2 regions of the Variovorax sp. PBL-E5 genome follow, and region 2 is predicted to be linked to the other one. Evidence: riboswitches for the same ligand, from Rfam matches in the RefSeq annotation. Region 2 holds a riboswitch; the other holds the start of a gene.
What was found. A riboswitch is a leader RNA that binds a small molecule or an ion and turns the genes downstream of it on or off. The one in region 2 is predicted to bind S-adenosylhomocysteine.
Positions count from the first base shown of each region.

Region 1 (3,579 bases), 4.5 Mb from region 2:
CGACGATGTCGCCCGCGTAGGCTTCCTCGACCGCCTCGCGGCGCTGGCTCATGAAGGTCACGACGCTGGTGGGGCGCAGCTCCTTGGCGGTGCGCTGCACCTTGAGCTTCATGCCCGGCGTGTAGCGGCCCGATGCCATGCGCACGAAGGCGATGCGGTCGCGGTGGTTGGCGTCCATGTTGGCCTGCACCTTGAACACGACGCCGGCGAAATCCTTGTCCTCGGGCTGGATTTCCTTCACCACCGGCTGGCGATTGACCATCGTGGTGCTGGTGCGCGACTGCGGCGGCGGCGCGAGGTCCACCAATGCATCGAGCACTTCCATCACGCCGAAGTTGTTGACGCCGGAGCCGAAGAACACGGGCGTCTGCCTGCCGGCCAGGAAGGCCTCGCGGTCCCAGGTGGGCGAGGCACCGGTGGCGAGTTCCATGCTTTCCATCGCGGTGTCGAACTCGCGGCCGAAGCGCTTGTGCAGCGCGTCGCGATCGGTCAGCGGCATGGCGTCGAAATCCTGCGGCAGGCGCTCGCTGCCCGATTCGAAGACGGTCATCACTTCGGTGCGCAGGTTGATGATGCCGCCGAAGGACTTGCCCTGGCCGACGGGCCATGTCATCGGCACGCAGGGCATGCCGAGTTCGCGCTCGATCTCGTCGAGCAGCTCGAGCGGCTCGCGCACCTCGCGGTCCATCTTGTTGACGAAGGTGATGATGGGTGTGTCGCGCTGGCGGCAGACCTCGATCAGCCGGCGCGTCTGCGCCTCGACGCCGTTGGCGGCATCGATCACCATCAGCGCCGAATCGACCGCGGTCAGCACGCGGTAGGTGTCTTCGGAGAAGTCCTTGTGGCCGGGCGTGTCCAGCAGGTTGATGACGTGGTCGCGGTAGACCATCTGCATCACCGACGAGGCGACCGAGATGCCGCGCTGCTTCTCGATCTCCATCCAGTCGGAAGTGGCGTGCCGCGTGGCCTTGCGCGCCTTGACCGAGCCGGCGATCTGGATCGCGCCGGAGAACAGCAGCAGCTTCTCGGTCAGCGTGGTCTTGCCGGCGTCCGGGTGGGAGATGATTGCGAAGGTGCGGCGGCGGCGGGTTTCGGAGGCGAAGGTCATGGGAGTGAACGCGATGCGCGCTCACGGGCGCGGGCAGTCGAGGCAAAACCAGCGATTTTACCGAGCGCCCCTCGCGCGTGCCGCGGGCACCGCGCGCTCACGGCGGCGGCTGGAAGCCGTTGCGCCCGGCCAGCATGGTGGCGGTGGAGTTTGGGGGAGGGCGACGCAGTCCAGGCCGATCCGGGAGCCGCTGCTGACCACACGGCCCATCCGGGCGCGCTAAAATGCGCGCTCCGAGGAGCGTTGCAGCGCCATCAGGCGTGAGGCTCGGACCATCATCGCAACCACGCTCACCCGCTGTTCTCGCGGTGAGTCCCTCTCCGGTCATCCCCGAAGGCAGTGGCATCACTCAAACTTGTTTTGGAGTTTTCATGAGCGCCGTTCTCAAATCCGCATCTTCTCCCGTGGCCAGCGCCGATCAGGCGATCGCCGACCTGTCGCTCGCTGCCTGGGGCCGCAAGGAAATCCGCATCGCCGAGACCGAGATGCCCGGCCTGATGGCGATCCGCGAGGAATTCGCCAAGAGCCAGCCGCTCAAGGGCGCACGCATCACCGGCTCGCTGCACATGACGATCCAGACCGCGGTGCTGATCGAGACGCTGCAGGCGCTCGGCGCCAACGTGCGCTGGGCCTCGTGCAACATCTTCTCGACGCAGGACCATGCCGCCGCCGCCATCGCGGCCGCTGGTACGCCGGTGTTCGCGATCAAGGGCGAATCGCTCGAGGACTACTGGGACTACACGCACCGCATCTTCGAATTCGGCGTCAAGGATTCGAAGGGCGAAGGCCCGAACATGATCCTGGACGACGGCGGCGATGCCACGCTGCTGATGCACCTGGGCCAGCGCGCCGAGAAGGACCAGAGCGTGCTCGCCAACCCGACCAGCGACGAGGAACGCATTCTCTACGCCGCCATCAAGGCCAAGCTCGCGCTCGACGCAACCTGGTACACGCGCAAGTCGGCCGAAATCATCGGCGTGACCGAGGAGACCACCACCGGCGTGCACCGCCTCAACGAGATGAGCGCCAAGGGCACGCTGCTGTTCCGCGCCATCAACGTCAACGACTCGGTCACCAAGAGCAAGTTCGACAACCTCTACGGCTGCCGCGAATCGCTGGTCGACGGCATCAAGCGCGCGACCGACGTGATGATCGCCGGCAAGGTGGCCTGCGTGGCTGGCTATGGCGACGTCGGCAAGGGCTCGGCGCAAGCGCTGCGCGCACTGAGCGCGCAGGTGTGGGTGACCGAGATCGACCCGATCAACGCGCTGCAGGCCGCGATGGAAGGCTACAAGGTCGTGACCATGGAGTACGCGGCCGACAAGGCCGACATCTTCGTGACCACCACCGGCAACCGCGATGTGATCCGCCACGAGCACATGGCCGCCATGAAGGACCAGGCGATCGTCTGCAACATCGGCCACTTCGACAACGAGATCGCCGTCGCCTCGCTTGAGAAGTACGAATGGGAAGAGATCAAGCCGCAGGTCGACCACATCACCTTCCCCGATGGCAAGAAGATCATCCTGCTGGCCAAGGGCCGGCTCGTGAACCTGGGCTGCGGCACGGGCCATCCGAGCTTCGTGATGTCGTCGTCGTTCGCCAACCAGACCATCGCGCAGATCGAGCTGTTCACCAAGCCCGACGCCTACCATGCCGGCAAGGTCTACGTGCTGCCCAAGCACCTGGACGAGAAGGTCGCGCGCCTGCATCTGAAGAAGGTCGGCGCGATGCTGACCGAGCTGACCGATGCGCAGGCGGCCTACATCGGTGTCGACAAGAACGGCCCGTACAAGCCGGACACCTACCGCTACTGAAACGCCCACTCGCGTAGCGCTTTGCGCGCCGATCAGTTGCTCGTCGAACGCGGTCTCGCCGCGTCGCGCTCGCAGGCCGTGCGGCTGATCGCGGGCGGTCTGCGCTGGCGCGACGGCGCGGACTGGCGCACGGTCGCCAGGAACCACGACGAGATCCCTGTGGACGCCGAACTCGAGCTGCTCGATGCGGCCGAGGCGCGCTACGTCTCGCGCGGCGGGCTCAAGCTGGAAGGCGCACTCGCGGCCGCGGGCATCGATCCGCGCGGCAGGCGTTGCCTCGACGTCGGCCAGTCGACCGGCGGCTTCACCGACTGCCTGCTGCAGCAGGGTGCCGAGCACGTGATCGGCGTCGATGTGGGCCATGGCCAGTTGCATGCGCGGCTGCGCGAGGATGCGCGCGTGACCGCCGTCGAAGGTGTCAACGCGCGCACGCTCGGCGCCGAGGCCTGGGCAGCGTCTTCGCCCGCCGATGCGCGCTTCGGGTTGATCGTGGGCGATCTGTCATTCATCTCGCAAACGCTCGTGCTGCCGGCGCTGGTGCCGCTGCTGGCGCCGGGCGGCGACCTGCTGATGCTGGTCAAGCCGCAGTTCGAGCTGCAGCCGGGGCAGGTCGGCAAGGGCGGTATCGTGCGCGATCCCGCGCTGTATGCGGTG
Region 1 is NZ_LR594671.1:4,736,560-4,740,138, reverse strand. Features, by position in the region: gene WDLP6_RS23205 (peptide chain release factor 3) at 1-1,108, opposite strand, end outside; S-adenosyl-L-homocysteine riboswitch at 1,338-1,407, shown strand; gene ahcY (adenosylhomocysteinase) at 1,480-2,925, shown strand; gene WDLP6_RS23195 (TlyA family RNA methyltransferase) at 2,947-3,579, shown strand, end outside.
Region 1: linked by a shared signal. The riboswitch ahead of ahcY (adenosylhomocysteinase) and the one ahead of metH (methionine synthase) in region 2 are both predicted to bind S-adenosylhomocysteine.

Region 2 (3,579 bases):
CAAGGGCGACTTCACCGACCAGGTCTCCACCGGCATGGACAACTGGACGCTGCGCCAGCCGCTCGGCGTGGTGGCGGGCATCACGCCCTTCAACTTCCCGGTGATGGTGCCGATGTGGATGTTCCCGGTTGCGATCGCAGCCGGCAACACCTTCATCCTCAAGCCCAGCCCGACGGACCCGAGCGCCTCGCTGCGCATGGCCGAACTGCTCAAGGAAGCAGGCCTGCCCGACGGCGTCTTCAACGTCGTGCAGGGCGACAAGGAGGCGGTCGATGCGCTGCTGGAACATCCCGACGTGCGCGCCATCAGTTTCGTCGGCTCGACGCCGATCGCCAACTACATCTACGAGACCGGCGCGCGCCACGGCAAGCGCGTGCAGGCGCTCGGCGGCGCCAAGAACCACATGGTGGTGATGCCCGATGCCGACATCGACCAGACCGTCGATGCGCTGATCGGCGCGGGCTACGGCTCGGCCGGCGAGCGCTGCATGGCGATCAGCGTCGCGGTGCTGGTGGGCGATGCGGCCGACCAGATCATGCCGCGCCTGGTCGAGCGCGCGAAGCAATTGAAGATCCTCAATGGCACGAACCTCGACGCCGAGATGGGCCCGATCGTCACGCGCGCGGCCCATGAGCGCATCAGCGGCTACATCGCGCTGGGCGAGAAGGAAGGCGCACGCCTGCTGGTCGACGGCCGCGGCTTCGACGGCAAGAGCGCCGGCCAGGGCTGCGAGGCCGGCTTCTGGATGGGCGGCACGCTGTTCGACCAGGTCACGCCCGACATGCGCATCTACAAGGAAGAGATCTTCGGGCCGGTGCTGTCCTGCATGCGGGTGCACGACCTGAAGGAAGCGGTGGACCTGATCAATGCCCACGAGTTCGGCAACGGCGTTTCGTGCTTCACGCGCGACGGCAACGTGGCGCGCGAGTTCGCGCGCCGCATCCAGGTCGGCATGGTGGGCATCAACGTGCCGATCCCGGTGCCGATGGCCTGGCACGGCTTCGGCGGCTGGAAGCGCTCGCTGTTCGGCGACATGCATGCGTATGGCGAGGAGGGCGTGCGCTTCTATACCAAGCAGAAGTCGATCATGCAGCGCTGGCCGGAGAGCATCGGCAAGGGGGCCGAGTTCGTGATGCCGACCGCGAAATAGGGTCTTTTCCTCTCCCTCTGGGAGAGGGCAGGGTGAGGGCATGGGCCTTTGCATTGGTGTGACCGGGTCCACCGTCCGGCGCCCTCACCCCAACCCTCTCCCAGAGGGAGAGGGGGCAATACCCCTCGCTCGACGATCGCTTTAAAATCGCGGCTCCTGCCCGAGGAGCGTTGCAACGCTCGGCCTTGCCGAGCGTCAGGCTCGGGCCCCGGGCCGTATCCACGGCGCGCCATGCAACGACGCTCACCTGACCCATGTCTTTTCCAGGTGAGCCGTCCATGTCGTCCTTTCCCGATGTCCCTCCCATGAAACTGTCCGGCCTGGAGCCGGTGCAGATCGGCGAAGGCACGCTGTTCGTCAACATCGGCGAGCGCACCAACGTCACCGGCTCGAAGGCCTTCGCGCGCATGATCCTCAACGGCCAGTTCGAGGAAGCGCTGGCGGTGGCGCGCCAGCAGGTCGAGAACGGCGCGCAGGTGATCGACATCAACATGGACGAGGCCATGCTCGACAGCAAGGCTGCGATGGTGCGCTTCCTGAACCTGATCGCGAGCGAGCCCGACGTGGCGCGCGTGCCGATCATGGTCGACAGCTCCAAGTGGGAGGTGATCGAGGCCGGCCTGCGCTGCATCCAGGGCAAGGGCATCGTCAACTCGATCTCGATGAAGGAAGGCGTGGACGAATTCAAGCGCCAGGCCCGCCTGGTGCGCCGCTACGGCGCCGCGGCGGTCGTGATGGCCTTCGACGAACAAGGCCAGGCCGACACCTACGAACGCAAGATCCAGATCTGCGAGCGCGCCTACCGCATCCTGGTCGACGAGATCGGCTTCCCGCCCGAGGACATCGTCTTCGACCCCAACATCTTCGCGATCGCCACCGGCATCGAGGAGCACAACAACTACGCGGTCGACTTCATCAACGCCACGCGCTGGATCAAGGAGAACCTGCCGGGCGCCAAGGTGTCGGGCGGCGTGAGCAACGTGAGCTTCAGCTTCCGCGGCAACGATCCGGTGCGCGAGGCGATCCACACGGTGTTCCTGTTTCACGCGATCCAGGCCGGCATGGACATGGGCATCGTCAACGCCGGCATGGTCGGCGTCTACGACGACCTCGAGCCCACGCTGCGCGAGCGCGTCGAGGACGTGGTGCTCAACCGCCGCCCCGATGCCGGCGAGCGCCTGGTCGAGGTGGCCGAGACCGCCAAGAGCGGCGCCAAGGACGAGAGCAAGAAGCTCGAATGGCGCGGCACGCCCGAGCAGCCGGTGTCGGTCGAGCAGCGCCTGTCGCATGCGCTGGTGCACGGCATCACCGACTTCATCGTCGACGACACCGAGGAGGCCTACCGCGGCATCCTCGCCAAGGGCGGCCGGCCGCTGCACGTGATCGAAGGCCCGCTGATGGACGGCATGAACGTCGTCGGCGACCTGTTCGGCGCCGGCAAGATGTTCCTGCCGCAGGTGGTGAAGTCGGCGCGCGTGATGAAGCAGGCGGTGGCGCACCTGCTGCCCTACATCGAGGAAGAGAAGCGCCAGGACGAGGCCGCGGGCCGCGACGTGCGCACCAAGGGCAAGATCGTCATCGCCACCGTCAAGGGTGACGTGCACGACATCGGCAAGAACATCGTGACCGTGGTCCTGCAGTGCAACAACTTCGAAGTGGTGAACATGGGCGTCATGGTCCCGTGCCACGAGATCCTCGCGCGTGCCAAGGTCGAGGGCGCGGACATCGTCGGCCTGTCGGGCCTGATCACGCCCAGCCTCGAGGAGATGCAGTACGTCGCCGGCGAGATGCAGAAGGACGATCATTTCCGCATCAAGAAGATCCCGCTCCTGATCGGCGGCGCCACCACCAGCCGCGTGCACACCGCCGTCAAGATCGCGCCGCACTACGAGGGCCCGGTGGTCTACGTGCCCGATGCCTCGCGCAGCGTGAGCGTCGCGCAGTCGCTGCTCTCCGAGCAAGCCACGAACTACATCGACGAGATCAATGCCGACTACGACAAGGTGCGGCTGCAGCATGCCAACAAGAAGCAGGTGCCGCTGTGGCCGATCGCCAAGGCGCGCGCCAACAAGACGCCCATCGACTGGTCGGCCTACCAGCCGCCGGTGCCAAAGTTCATCGGCCGGCGCATGTTCAAGAACTTCGACCTCACCGAGCTCGCGAAGTACATCGACTGGGGCCCGTTCTTCCAGACCTGGGACCTCGCCGGCCCGTTCCCCGCGATCCTCAAGGACGAGGTGGTCGGCACCGAGGCCGTGCGCGTGTATGCCGATGCCAAGCGCATGCTGCAGCGCCTGATCGAAGGCCGCTGGCTCAGCGCCAGCGGCGTGATCGGCTTCTGGCCCGCCAACACCGAGCGCGACGACGACATCGTGCTCTACACCGACGAGTCGCGCAGCGAAGCCGCGCTCACCTGGTACGGCATGCGC
Region 2 is NZ_LR594671.1:195,139-198,717, forward strand. Features, by position in the region: gene WDLP6_RS00970 (CoA-acylating methylmalonate-semialdehyde dehydrogenase) at 1-1,150, shown strand, start outside; S-adenosyl-L-homocysteine riboswitch at 1,307-1,402, shown strand; gene metH (methionine synthase) at 1,456-3,579, shown strand, end outside.